One region of the Spongiactinospora sp. 9N601 genome, then DNA from elsewhere that is predicted to be linked to it. Evidence: riboswitches for the same ligand, from Rfam matches in the RefSeq annotation. Region 1 holds a riboswitch; each other region holds the start of a gene.

Region 1 (4,513 bases):
TCGTCCCGGGCTGCTGGGCCAGCGCCCGCGCGATCAGCACCCGCTGCTTCTCCCCGCCGGACAGCCGGTCGAAGGGCGCGTACGCCAGCCCGGTCACGTCCAGCCGGTCGAGCGCCGCGGCGATGATCGCCCGGTCGGCGGCGTCGTCGCCGTCGAAGGCGCGTTTGTGCGGGGTGCGGCCCATGGCCACGACGTCGTAGACGGTCAGGTCGAAGTCGCCGGCCGTCTCCTGGAGCACCGCCGCCATCCGGCGGGCCAGCCAGTGGCCGGGCATTCGCCACACGTCCTGCCCGTCCAGCAGCACCCGCCCGGAGGACGGCCGGCGGGCCCGGTAGAGGGTGCGCAGCAAGGTGGTCTTGCCCGCGCCGTTCGGCCCGGCCAGCCCCACCACCTCGCCGGGCGCGACGTCCAGCGTCACCCCGCGCACGAGGTCCCGGCCGCCCGCGCGCACCCACACGTCCTGTACGGCCAGCGCCGCCGCCCGCGCCGTCATCTCGACCGCCTCCGCATCAGCCACAGGAAGAACGGCCCGCCGACCAGGGCCGTGATGATCCCGACAGGGATCTCCTCAGGCGTGATCAGCGTCCGCGCGAACAGGTCGCCCGCGATCAGGAACGACGCCCCGAGCAGCGCCGTGGCCGGCAGCGCCCGCCGGTGGTCGGCCCCGATCAGCAGCCGCACCACGTGCGGCATGATCAGCCCGACGAAGCCGATCGACCCGCTGACCGCGACGATCGTCCCGATCATGATGGCCACCAGCACGAACAGCGCCGCCCTGAACCGGTGTACGTCCAGCCCCAGCGCGGTGGCGGCCTCCTCCCCGGCCAGCAGCAGGTTCAGCGGCCGGGAGACGCCCAGCAGTACGGCGGTGCCCAGTACGACGGCCCCGGCCGGCGCCCACACCACCGGCCAGGTCGTGCCCGCCAGCCCGCCCAGCATCCAGCGCAGCGCCGACTGCGTCTTGTGCGGATCGCTGGAGGTCACCACCAGGAACCCGGCCACCGCCGACAGCACCTCGGCCGTGGCCACCCCCGCCAGCACCAGCCGTATCGTGGTCATCCGGCCGCCCGACCTGGCCAGGAAGTAGACCGCCACCAGCGCGGCCAGCGCCCCGGCGAACGCGGCGACCGGCAGCGAGAACGCCCCGAAGACGGTCAGGCCGAACACCACCACGCACACCGCCCCGACGGTGGCCCCCGAGGAGACGCCGAGCAGCATCGGATCGGCCAGCGGGTTGCGGACCAGGGCCTGCAACGCCATCCCGCACACCGAAAGGCCCGCCCCGACCACCGCGCAGAGCAGCACGCGCGGCAGCCGTACGTCCATCACGATGGTCTCCCGGACCGCCGACCAGGACGGGTCGGCCAGTGCGGGGTGGATCCGGTGGGCCAGGATGCCCCACACCTGCCCCGGGGGCAGCGGGATCGACCCGGCCGCGATCCCGGCCGTGACCGCCGCGCACAGCAGCGCCGCCAGCAGGCCGATCACCAGCGGATACGGCAGACCGGGACGGCGTCCGGGCAGCCGGGCGGGCTCGGCAAGCGGCCCGGCCTCCGCCCGGCCGGCCAGCGCGGTGCGGGGGGTCACCGGAACCGTTCGGGGTGGATCTGGCGGGCCAGCGACTCGACGGCCGCGGGCGCGCGCACCCCGAGCACCACCGACGACAGCGGCAGCACCGCGAAGCGCCGCGCCTTGATCGCCGGAACGTCCGCCAGCGCCGGGTTCGACAGCAGGAACCGCTTCTTGTCGGCCACCGGCTGCTCGCCGTAGTCGTAGATCACGATCCAGTCCGGCGCGCGCTCGGCCACCTGCTCGAACGACACGTCGCCCCACGCCTTGCCGACATCCGAGAACACGTTCTCGGCTCCGGCCAGTTCGACGATCTCGTTGCCGACGCCGCGCCCGCCCGCCGTGAAGGCGGTCTTGTCGCCGCTGTCGTAGACGAACAGCTTGACCGGGGCGACCCCGGCCAGCCTGCCCTTCACCCCGTCGAGGGTCGCGTGCAGCCGGGTGATCAGCGGCTCCGCCCGGCCGGACACGCCGAAGATCCGGGCCACGTTGCGGATCTCCTGGTCCATCATGGCCATGGTCACCGGGCCGGTGGCGCACTCCTCGATGTTGAGGTAGGTGTCGATGCCCGCCTTGGCCAGGGCGTTCCTGGCGCGGCCCTCCTTCTCGTCGAAGGTGCTGGCGAAGCCGCCGTACACGAAGTCGGGCTCTTCGGTCAGCAACGCCTCGAACGACGGGTACTTCTCCGACAGCACCTTCACGCCGTCGTACGCGGCCTGGTACTCGGGCAGGACCCGGTCGTCCAGGTAGCCGGTGCCGATCATGGACTGCGCGAGCCCGAGGGCCAGCAGCACCTCCGTGGCGTGCTGGTTCAGCGACACCGCCCGCCGGGGCGGGCGCTCGTAGGTCGTCCGCACGCCGCAGTTGTCGACGGTAATCGGGAATCCGGCCGGTACCGGGGCCCGCGCGGCCTCCCCGACCTCGGCGGGCGCGCCCCCGCAGCCGGCCAGCAGCACGGCGCAGGCGGCGAACAGGGCGAGTGGCAGGGACTTGGGACGTCTGCCCGGCATGGAGGGTTCCTCTCCCGGAATCTGCGCAGCGGGACAGAACCACCGGGATCAGAGAGACGACCCTGCGGACTACGCCGGTCGCCGCCGGGCGGACGCGGGCTCGTTAAGGGCACGCCACCGCCACGCGGCGCGCCCGTCGGCCCAGCGGCCATCCGGCCACTCCTCTCCGGGGAGATCCGCCCCAGTTCATCGAGGAGGCGACCGCGTGAGTCTCCTGGCTTTCGGGTCGAAGCTCGTCCCCGCCTTCCCACCCCGGGCGGGGGCAGTGGCGTCGTGGGAACTCGCTCGCCGATCACAGTGGCGGGACCGCGCCGGATTCACACCGGCTTCCTCGTCCACGCTCGCCTTTCCATCATCATCCCACGAAACCGGTCATTCCACCACGCACCCGGCGTCAGGCCGCCGGAGCGTCGCCGTTCCGGGGGGCCGATCGCTAGCCTGGGGCGTTGTGATCTCCCCACGGGCCCTGATCGCCCCCCTGCTCATGGCCATCATGTTCGTCGCCGCCGCGCCCACGCCCGCGTCCGCCGCGCCCGCGCCCGCGATCGAGGACCGGGCGTGCCCGGTTCAGATGCCCGCCGGTACGCGATGCGGCTTTCTGATCGTGCCCGAACGGCGGGACGTGCCCGGGAGCCGGACGATCAAGGTCGGGTTCGCGGTACACCGATCGGCCGCCTCCGATCGCAAGCCCGACCCCATCGTCTACACCAGCGGCGGGCCCGGGTCTGGATCGATCCAGCTCACCGGATATCTGTCGGAGATGATCCTGGGGCGCGACCGCGACGTGGTGGTGATCGAGCAGCGGGGCAGCCGGTGGTCCGAGCCCGCGCTGGACTGCCCGGAGATCGCTCGGGGCGTGCTCGACGCGCTCGCCGGGCCCGGGCCGATGCGGGCGGAGACGGCCGGGATCGCGCGGGGCGCGAACGCCTGCCGGGAGCGGCTGGCCCGTCAGGGGGTGGACCTGCGCGGATACACCACGGCTGAGATCGCCGCCGACGTGGCCGGCCTGCGCCGCGCACTCGGCTACCCGAAGTGGAACCTGTTCGGGGTCAGCTACTCCACCCGCTCCATGCTGGCCGCCGCGGCGGCCGATCCCGAAGGGGTGCGGTCGGTGGTGCTGGACTCGTTCCTGCCCGCCGAGGTGGACTGGTACGGCGACGCGCAGGCCAACCTGGACGCGACCCTGCGCGGCCTCGGCCCCGGCGCGTCCTCCACATGGGCGGACCTGCCGGGGCGGTTCGCCGCGATGGTCGCCCGGTACGACGCGCGTCCCGCGAGCGTGGTCACCACCGACCCGCTCACCGGCGGCCCGCTCACGGTACGGCTGACCGGTGAGGACATCATGACCATCCTCGCCGAGGCGCTGCACGAGGTGGACTTCGTCCCGGTCGCGCCCACGATCATCGACGCCCTCGCCGGCGGCCGGGACGAACTGCTCGGCGCGCTCGCCGACGCCGCCGGACCGGCCCTCACCTCCCGGGCCCTGGGTCTCTACCATGCCGTGCAGTGCCAGGACGAGGTGGACCCCGCGGCCCGCGAACGTCCGGCCCGGCTGTTCACCACGGTGGTGGACCGGGCGGTGTGCGACGCGTGGCGGCTGCCGTACGCGGCGGGCGAGGCGGCGAGCACCGGCGCGCCGGTGCTGGTCGTCGGCGGCGCGCTGGACCCGACGACGCCGGGCCGTACGGCCCGGCCCGCGGCGGAGCGGCTGCCGCGCGCCCGGTTCGCCGAGTTCGCCGGGGTGGGGCACGCGGTGTTCCTGTCCAGCCTGTGCGGGCGGACGACGATCTCGGCGTTCGTCGCGGACCCGGCTTCGGCCGCGGTCCCCTGCGATCGGGCCGTGCCGCCCTACCGGATCTCCCGCCCGGGGGAGCTGCTGCCCACCGCGATGCCGTACCGGATGCTGGCCGGCGGCGAGTGGTGGTGGCTCGCGC
Region 2 (4,513 bases), on a different contig from region 1:
AGCCGTAGAACATCGGGTCGCCCTCGGCCAGCACCACCACCGTACGGCCCGCGTCCAGGTGGGCGGCCAGGCGATGCGCGCAGTCGGCGTAGAAGTCGTCCAGCGCGCCCTGGTACCCGCCGGGGTGGTCGGTGGTCTCCGTGGTCAGCGGGTAGAGCAGCAGCTCCTCGACCTGCCCTTCGCGCAGGTACGGCAGCGCGATCGAGCGGGCGATGCTGCGGCCGTGCCGGGCCGCGTGGTACGCGATCACGTCGGCCTCGCCGATCAGCCTGGCCGCTCTGATGGTGATCAGCTCGGGGTCCCCGGGACCGAGCCCGACCCCGTACAGACGTCCGGTCAACCCGCTCACTCCTTCTCGCAGGCGATGGCGTTGATCGCCGCCGCGGTCATCGCGCTGCCGCCGCGGCGGCCGTGTACCACCAGGTGGTCCAGGTCGCTCTCGGCGAGCGCGCGCTTGGACTCGGCCGCGCCGATGAAGCCGACCGGGATGCCGAGCACGGCGGCGGGCCTGCCCGCGCCCTCGGTGACGAGTTCGAGCAGCCGGAACAGGGCGGTCGGCGCGTTGCCGATGGCCACCACCGAACCGGGCAGGCGGTCCCGCCACAGTTCGAGGGCGGCGGCGCTGCGGGTGGTGCCCAGCTTGTCGGCGAGCGCGGGCACGGCGGGGTCGGCGAGGGTGCAGACCACGTCGTTGGCGGCGGGGAGCCTGCTCCTGGTCACGCCGGAGGCGACCATCCGCGCGTCGCACAGCACGGGCGCGCCCTGCTGTAGTGCCTTGCGGGCCTTCGTCACCACGTGGGGGGACCAGGCCAGGTCGGTGACCAGGTCGGTCATCCCGCAGGCGTGGATCATCCGTACCGCCACCTGGGCGATCTCGGGCGGGACGCCGGTGAGGTCGGTCTCGGCGCGGATGGTCGCGAACGAACGCCGGTAGATCTCGGCTCCGTCGCGCAGGTAGTCGGTCACGGGGTCCTCTCGTGGTAGCCGGCCGGGGTGGCGGTCATCTGGACGACCCGGCCGCGGGGGAGTCCGCACCGGCGTTCACAGCCGGACCAGTGGACGGGGGCAGGGGCGGGGGCGGCCAGCGTACCGACCCAGCGGCGGGCGTCCTCCCGCACGTCGGCCAGCGCCTTCGCGCACCCGGGCCTGCCGGTGCAGGCGCTCACGCCGTTCCACGGTGAGGCGGGGTCGGTGACCAGGCCGGCCCGGTTGAGTTCTTGTTCGACCTGGCCGGCCTCGGCGGGGTCCAGGTCGAGCAGCACAATGGTCCGCCAGGGCGTGAGGCGTACCGTACCGGTGATCACCCGCGCCTGGGCGGCCGTCAGCCGTCCCAGCGGTACGACCGCCGACAGCGCCACCCGTCCGTCACGTTGGATGATCCGTCCGGCCCGGAGTTCCCGGCCCTCCGGTGCGGCCGGCGAGTCCCCCGCCGTGCCGCCGAGGTGGCGGGCGATGCGGGCCGGGCCGTCGGGGAGTTCGGCGATGCGCCAGGAGTCGGTGCGTTCGGCCAGGAACGCGCGGGCGGCGGCGATCATGAGGCCGGGCGCTTCCTCCATGGTGGCGGTGAGCCCCGCGTCCATGCCCGCCAGCAGCAACCGCCCGTTCCAGGCGATGTCCGCGCCGAGGTTCAGGACGTCTCCGGTGCCGTCGTCCACCGCGAACAGGAAGCGGCCCGGCAGGGACGCCAGTTCCGGCACCGCGCACAGCTCCCGATCAAGGGCCGCCACCACGGGCTGGGTGTCCAGCCCGGTCCGACGGCCGCCGAGCGGGGAGGCCACGATGTTGCGCACCCGTTCGTGGGCCGCCGACGGCAGCAGGCCGGCGGCGGCGATCTTTTCGGCGAAGGCGGCGGGGGAGCGCAGCCCGCGTACCTGGACGTTGGCCCGGGAGGTCAGCTCGATCACCCCCGCGCCCAGCTCCGCCGCGCCGTCCGCCAGCTCGCTGAGCTGGGCGGACGTGATGGCACCGCCGGGCAGGCGCACCCGGGCGAGCGGCCCGTCGGCCGCCTCGTGCACCTGGAGCGCCCCCGGACACGCATCCGGCCGCATGCGGCCAGAAAAGTCGGCTTTGGACACGATCTGGATGGTAACGCCACTTCTGTCGTAGGCTTCCGGTAGGCGATGGCAATGGGAGGAAGCCGGTGTGAAACCGGCGCGGTCCCGCCACTGTGACCGGGGAGCGACCCCCAACCGCAAGGCCACTGCCCGGCGACGGGTGGGAAGGCCGGGGTGAGCGCTGATCCGGGAGCCAGGAGACTCCTGCCGTCGCGACACCCGCTACCGGGGCGAGGACCCCGAGGGAGGACCGTGCTGTGCCTGGCGACAGCCGTACCGTTCTGCTGCTCTCGACCTCTGACACCGACCTGCTCAGCGCCCGCGCCGGTGGCGCGGCCTACCGGCTGGGCAACCCGGCCAGGCTGACCCCGGACGACCTGCCCGCGCTGCTGGAGGGCACCGACCTCGTCGTGGTCCGCCTGCTCGGCGGGCGGCGGGCCTGGGAGGAAGGGCTGGATGCCCTGCTCGCCGGGCCGCGCCCGGTCGTCGTACTCGGCGGCGAGCAGGCCCCCGACGCCGAACTCATGGAACTCTCCACCGTCAGCGGCGGCGTCTGCGCCGAGGCGCACGCCTACCTGGCCCACGGCGGCCCGGCCAACCTGGCCGAACTGCACGCCTTCCTGTCTGACACCGTGCTGCTGACCGGCCACGGATTCGCCCCGCCCGCCCCCGCTCCCACCTGGGGCCTTTTGGAGCGCGTTGCCCGGTCCAAGAGCGGCCCCGTGATCGGCGTCCTGTACTACCGCGCCCACCACATGGCCGGGAACACCGGATTCGTCGAGGCCCTGGCCACCGCCATCGAGGACGCCGGCGGCCAGGCCATGCCGATCTTCTGCTCCTCGCTGCGCACCGCCGAGCCCGAACTGATCGACACCTTGCGCGCCGCCGACGCGCTCGTGGTCACCGTCCTGGCGGCGGGCGGCTCCCGCCCGGCCACGGCGGGCGCGGGCGGCGACGACGAGGCATGGGACGTCGGTGCGCTGGCCGCCCTGGACGTACCGATCCTGCAAGGGCTCTGCCTGACCTCCACCCGCCGGGCCTGGGAGGACAACGACGACGGCCTGTCCCCGCTGGACGCGGCCTCGCAGGTGGCGATCCCGGAGTTCGACGGCCGGATCATCACCGTGCCCTTCTCGTTCAAGGAGATCGACCGGGACGGCCTGACCGTCTACGTCGCCGACCCCGAGCGGGCCGCGCGGGTGGCGGGCATCGCCGTACGGCACGGCCTGCTCCGGCACACCCCGCCCGCCGGGCGGCGGATCGTGGTGATGCTGTCCGCCTACCCCACCAAGCACTCCCGGATCGGCAACGCGGTCGGCCTGGACACCCCCAGGAGCACCGTGCGGCTGCTCGCCAGGATGGCCGAAGCGGGCTACGACCTGGGCGAAGGCTTCCCCGGCGTGGCCGAGCAGGACGGCGACGCGCTGATCCACGCGCTGATCGCGGCCGGTGGCCAGGACCCCGACTGGCTCACCGAGGAACACCTGGCGGGCAACCCGGTCCGCATCCCCGCCGCCGTCTACGAGACCTGGTACCGCACCCTGCCCGGCGACCTGCGGGAGGCCATCGAGCGGCACTGGGGACCGCCGCCCGGCGAGCTGTTCGTCCACGAAGGGGACATCGTGCTCGCCGCGCTGCGCGCCGGGAACGTGGTGGTGATGGTCCAGCCGCCGCGCGGGTTCGGGGAGAACCCGATCGCCATCTACCACGACCCCGACCTGCCGCCCAGCCACCACTACCTGGCCGCGTACCGGTGGCTGTCGGCGGAGTTCGGCGCGCACGCGATGGTGCATGTGGGCAAGCACGGCAACCTGGAGTGGCTGCCGGGCAAGGCCGCCGGCATGTCGGCCGCCTGCGGCACCGACGCCGCGATCGGCGATCTGCCGCTGGTCTACCCGTTCCTGGTGAACGACCCGGGGGAGGGCACCCAGGCCAAGCGGCGGGCGCACGCCGTACTGGTGGACCACCTGGTGCCGCCGATGGCCCGCGCCGACACCTACGGCGACATCGCCCGGCTGGAGCAACTGCTGGACGAGCACGCCACGATCGCCGCGATGGACCCCGCCAAACTGCCCGCCATCCGCGCGCAGATCTGGACGCTGATCCAGGCCGCCCGGCTCGACCACGACCTCGGGCTGGACGACCGGCCGCACGACAGCGAGTTCGACGACTTCATCCTGCACGTGGACGGCTGGCTGTGCGAGGTCAAGGACGCGCAGATCCGTGACGGCCTGCACGTGCTCGGCGAGGCCCCGGCCGGGGAGCAGCGGATCGATCTGGTGCTGGCCATGCTGCGGGCCCGGCAGATGTGGTCCGGCCGGGAGAGCCTGCCCGGCCTGCGCGAGGCGCTGGGCCTGGCCGAGGACGGTACGGCCGGGCTGGCCGCCGTGGACGACGCCGAGGCGACCGCGCGCGCCCTGGTCAGCGGCATGGACGAACGCGGCTGGCGGCCGGAGGCG
Region 3 (4,513 bases), on a different contig from region 1:
GATCAGCAGCGGGCGGGTGCGGCGCTGCCTGGTGGTGAGTCCGTCGTCGGGGATGACGGCGGGCTTGCCCTGCGGCATGCTTCTCAGCTCGCCTTTCTGTGGTGGCCTAGTTCGGCCAGGGCTTCTATGGGGAGGAGGCGGGCGTTCAGGCGGGCCGCCAGCCGTACGGCGAGGCCCAGCCGTACCGGGCCGCTCTCGCAGTCCACGACCACGGCGGCGGTGCCCTTCAGAAGGTCGGCGGCGCGGTCCACGTCGTTGCCGTTCGTGGTGGCGCGGCCGTCGGTGACCAGCACCAGCAGCGGACGCCTGGCCGGGTCGCGCAGCTTCTCCACGCGCAGGACCTCGGCGGCGCGGGCCAGCCCGGCCGCGAGCGGCGTGCGTCCGCCGGTGGGCAGTGAGCGCAGCCGGGCCGCGCCCGCCTCCACCGAGGAGGTCGGGGGCAGCGCGACCGTGGCTTCGGTGCCCCTGAAGGTGACCAGGCCGATCTTGTCGCGCCGCTGGTAGGCGTCGAGGAGGAGGCTGAGTACGGCGGTCTTGACGGCGGTCATCCGGCGGCGGGCGGCCATCGAGCCGCTGGCGTCCACGACGAACAGGACCAGGTTGCCCTCCCGGCCCTCGCGTACGACCTCGCGCAGGTCGTCGGCGCGTAGGACCAGGCCGGGGCCGGCGCGTCCGCGGTCGTGCTGGTGGGGGGCGGCGGCCAGTACGGTGGCCGCGATGTGCAGGTCGTGGACCTGGGTGCCGCGCGGGCGGCGGGAACCGGTGCCGCGGCCGTGCGCGGACCTTGATCGTGAACGGCGTCCGGCCGCGCCGGCGCCGACGCCGGGGGCGGCCAGCAACGGCACCCGGTACGGCGCGGCCACCTCGGCCACCTGCTCCTGCGCCCTCGCCTCCGGAGAGTCCGCCCCCGCGTCCGGCTCCCCAGAGTCCACCTCCCCGGCCTCCGCTTCGCCGGAACCCGGCCTTGCGGGCTCTGGGTAATGGGAACCTGTCGCCCCGGAATCCCCGCGCCCATTCTTCTGTTCCTGGGAATCCCGGCGTCCGTCCTCCTGCTCTTGGGAATCCCCGCGCCCGTTCTCCTGGCCCGGTCCTGCATCCTGCGGCCGGTCCGGGTCCTGGCCACCTTCGGGGCCGCCGCCCGGCGGGTCGTCCTCTGGGCCCTCGTCGCCCTCGTCCCTGGACGTACGGTCCAGCAGTTCGTCCAGCAGGGCCTCGTCCAATCCCGGCGCGTCGAACGGGTCACGCCGCCGCCGGTGCGGCAGCGACAGCCGGGCCGCCGCGCGTACGTCCTCGACGGTCACCGCGTCCCGCCCCCGCCATGCCGCGTGCGCGACCGCCGCGTTCGCCGTCACCAGGTCGGCCCGCAGGCCGTCCACCTCGAAGCCCGCGCACACCTCGGCGATCTGCCGCAGCCGGGCGTCCGGCAGCCGTACTCCGGTAAGCCTGTCCCGGGCCGCGGCGATCCGCTCCGCCAGCGCCGACTCCTCCGCCGCCCAGCGGGCCGCGAACGCGTGCGGGTCGGCGTCGAAGGCGAGCCTGCGGCGTACCACCTCGGCCCGTTCGCCGGGGTCGCGCGAGGCCCTGACCTCGACGGTCAGCCCGAACCGGTCCAGGAGCTGCGGGCGCAGCTCGCCCTCCTCCGGGTTCATGGTGCCGACCAGCAGGAACCGGGCCGCGTGCCGTACCGACACCGACTCGCGTTCGACGTAGCAGGTGCCGAGCGCCGCCGCGTCCAGCAGCAGGTCAACGAGGTGATCGTGGAGCAGGTTCACCTCGTCCACGTACAGGACGCCCCGGTGCGCCGCCGCCAGCAGGCCCGGCTCGAACGCCTTGACCCCCTCGGTCAGCGCCCGCTCGACGTCCAGCGAACCGGCCAGGCGGTCCTCCGACGCGCCGACCGGCAGTTCCACCAGGGCGGCCGGGCGGCGGACGCCCTCCGCTGCGGGATCGTGCGGGCCGTCCGGGCAGTCGGGGTCGGGCGCGGCCGGGTCGCAGGCGAACCGGCAGCCGGGCACCACCACGACGGCCGGGAGCTGGGCGGCGAGGGCGCGTACGATCGTGGACTTGGCGGTGCCCTTCTCGCCGCGCACGAGCACGCCGCCGACGCGGGGGGAGACCGCGTTGAGCACCAGCGCCAGCTTCAGGTCGTCGAGCCCGACCACGGCGCTGAACGGATAGGCGACCATCAGGTCGGGGAGCTTGTGGGCGTGGTCACTGCGCGCATGTTCGGCCTCCTTGGGATGACGCGTCCCGCTGACGAGGTCACGGCCACCAAGCGACCTGGCTCCCGGGATCGTTCGACGTCCCGGATACAGTGGCGCGTCCGCACCGGCATCTCACCGGATTTCCCTTGGACGACCGTGAAATCTACCGGAACGTATCCTTTCCTCCCGTTCGCGTCAATACACGACACACCCCCGACGCCCCCCACCCCCGCCTCCGGCCGGGCCGCGCTGTCGCGCGCTCACTGGCCTTCGCTTCGCTCAGTCGTGTTCTCTATGTCGGGCTTCGCCCGACGTAGCCCCCTCCGGGGCGATGCCCCCGCCTTCGGCGGGGCCGCGCTGTCGCGCGCTCAATCGCCTTCGCTTCGCTCAGCCGTGTTCTCTATGTCGGGCTTCGCCCGACGTACGGCAAGCCGTCTCTCGCCGCCCCGCCGTGCTCGGTAACGCCCTGTGCCCGGCCCTTCGCGTGCGCCCTGCCTACTCGCCGTACCAGGCACCGGCTAAACGGCCTTCTTCCAAACCCCCCCACCGTTGGCCGCTTCCCGCCGTAACAATCGCCCCTCCCGGGCCGATTCCCCGCCTTCGGCGGGGCCGCGCTGTCGCGCGCTCAATGGCCTTCGCTTCGCTCAGTCGTGTTCTTGATGTCGGGCTTCGCCCGACGCTTGCGCCACCGGCATGTTCGTATCCCGCTCTCTACTGGGAATCCTCACTTCCAACGGCCCCGTGACCTTCGCTGCACCCACACTGTGTACGGCGTACGGTCAGCGCCCAAAGCGAAGGATGGTGACGGGCACGCCGGTCAGACATGCACAGCCTGTGGACAACGCTGCGCACCCCGCATCTCTCCTAATAGCGGCGGGATGTCCACCTTGAGATGAAGGACAGCGGCAGACATCACGCTTGAGCAGCTTGTGGCACCTATTCAGTACACCCCGCAAGATCCTCCATTGCCCGGACATCACTGAAGGTGCAGGCCATACTTGTACGCGGTGCCCTCAGGGGAGGACAGCCGCTTGTTGGGCAGAGATCTAGAGTTCCAGCATGACGGACTTTGTTCAGGTGTCGACGACCACAGCCGGCCGGGACGCCGCCTTGGCCCTCCTCCGTTCAGCGGTCGAGTCGAAGCTTGCCGCCTCGGGTCAGGTATTCGGCCCGGCGATTTCGGTGTTCTGGCATCAAGGCGAGCTCGGTGAGGCCGAGGAATGGCAAGTCGTGCTCAAGTCGACCCGGGAAAGCTATCCGGCGCTCGAAGCTCACCTCGTGGAGCGCCATCCATGGGACAACCCGGAAGTCACGTTCACATCGATCGACGGCGGATCGACCACCTACCTGGAGTGGCTACGTCGAACGACCGTATAGCCGGGCTTTTCCGCAATTTAGACGTTCGCCGTAGCGATCCAGTCGGCGTTTGGGGGGGGTATCACCGCAGCTCAAGCAGCATGACGTCGTGACGATCCGCGCCCGCCGATGGCCGCGTCGCGCCTACCCGGCGGTATCCCCATGATCGGTAAGCCGCCGTCGCTGCGACCGCCGCTGGGTGAACGTTGAGGATCACGCGCTCAGCGCCTGTTCCATCGAGCAGCGCGCCGTGAAGCAGACGTGCGACCCCGCGCCTGCGCCACTGTGGGCGTACGGCGAGTTCCATCAACCCGAAGGTGCGGTGCCCGTCTTCGCGTCGCATGCCCTCTGACGCCGGAGGCGTGACGTCGTCCCACCACCGGGTATTGGTATCGAGCAGATATCCGTAGGCGATTCCGACCGGTTCGCCTCCATCGGTGCGGGCCAGCGCCCCGCTGAAGGTCGATTTGCGGATCTGTGCGCGGAAACGGCGGAAGCCGGCCTCGATATCGCTCGCCGTCTCGTTGTACGGCGGCTCGGCGAATGCCTCGGCGTATACCGAGCGGAAGTCATTTTCGGCTTGTCCGGCTGCCATGCCGTTCAAGCGATCGACCGAGAGACCTTCATCCCGCCCCACGCGGCCCCCTCTGTATGGCGTGGCGAACGCGTTCCCGGCACTCGGCCGCCATCAGGCTGTCGAAACGGGCAGCGGCCTTGTCGAATTCCCGCATTTTGGTCACCAGGCGGGGAGAGGCGATCTGGGCACATGCATCGAGGGCGGTGTCCATCTCCTTACATGCTTCTTCCAGCTCTCCCGCGTCAAGCAGTACACGGGCGAGTTTCACCCGATACTTGGCGCTGTTGCGCGGTAGATCACCGCCGATACCGCGTACGGCGGCGCGCAGGAACGGCACCGCTCGCATCGGCCGGCCTGCCCGGAGGTACATGTCGGC

The links. A riboswitch is a leader RNA that binds a small molecule or an ion and turns the genes downstream of it on or off. The one in region 1 is predicted to bind cobalamin.
Region 2: linked by a shared signal. The riboswitch ahead of cobN (cobaltochelatase subunit CobN) and the one ahead of ACH34R_RS35755 (ABC transporter substrate-binding protein) in region 1 are both predicted to bind cobalamin.
Region 3: linked by a shared signal. The riboswitch ahead of ACH34R_RS11855 (putative cobaltochelatase) and the one ahead of ACH34R_RS35755 (ABC transporter substrate-binding protein) in region 1 are both predicted to bind cobalamin.

The regions. Positions count from the first base shown of each region.
Region 1 covers NZ_JBIRBB010000019.1:105,951-110,463, reverse strand. Annotated here, with positions in the region: gene ACH34R_RS35765 (ABC transporter ATP-binding protein) at 1-493, opposite strand, end outside; gene ACH34R_RS35760 (FecCD family ABC transporter permease) at 490-1,587, opposite strand; gene ACH34R_RS35755 (ABC transporter substrate-binding protein) at 1,584-2,579, opposite strand; cobalamin riboswitch at 2,766-2,960, opposite strand; gene ACH34R_RS35750 (alpha/beta hydrolase) at 3,028-4,513, shown strand, end outside.
Region 2 covers NZ_JBIRBB010000004.1:436,648-441,160, forward strand. Annotated here, with positions in the region: gene cobJ (precorrin-3B C(17)-methyltransferase) at 1-340, opposite strand, end outside; gene ACH34R_RS11830 (precorrin-8X methylmutase) at 346-966, opposite strand; gene ACH34R_RS11835 (precorrin-3B synthase) at 963-2,075, opposite strand; cobalamin riboswitch at 2,088-2,277, shown strand; gene cobN (cobaltochelatase subunit CobN) at 2,312-4,513, shown strand, end outside.
Region 3 covers NZ_JBIRBB010000004.1:444,345-448,857, forward strand. Annotated here, with positions in the region: gene cobO (cob(I)yrinic acid a,c-diamide adenosyltransferase) at 1-78, opposite strand, end outside; gene ACH34R_RS11855 (putative cobaltochelatase) at 84-2,186, opposite strand; cobalamin riboswitch at 2,257-2,390, opposite strand; gene cutA (divalent-cation tolerance protein CutA) at 3,264-3,581, shown strand; gene ACH34R_RS11865 (GNAT family N-acetyltransferase) at 3,643-4,197, opposite strand; gene ACH34R_RS11870 (hypothetical protein) at 4,184-4,513, opposite strand, start outside.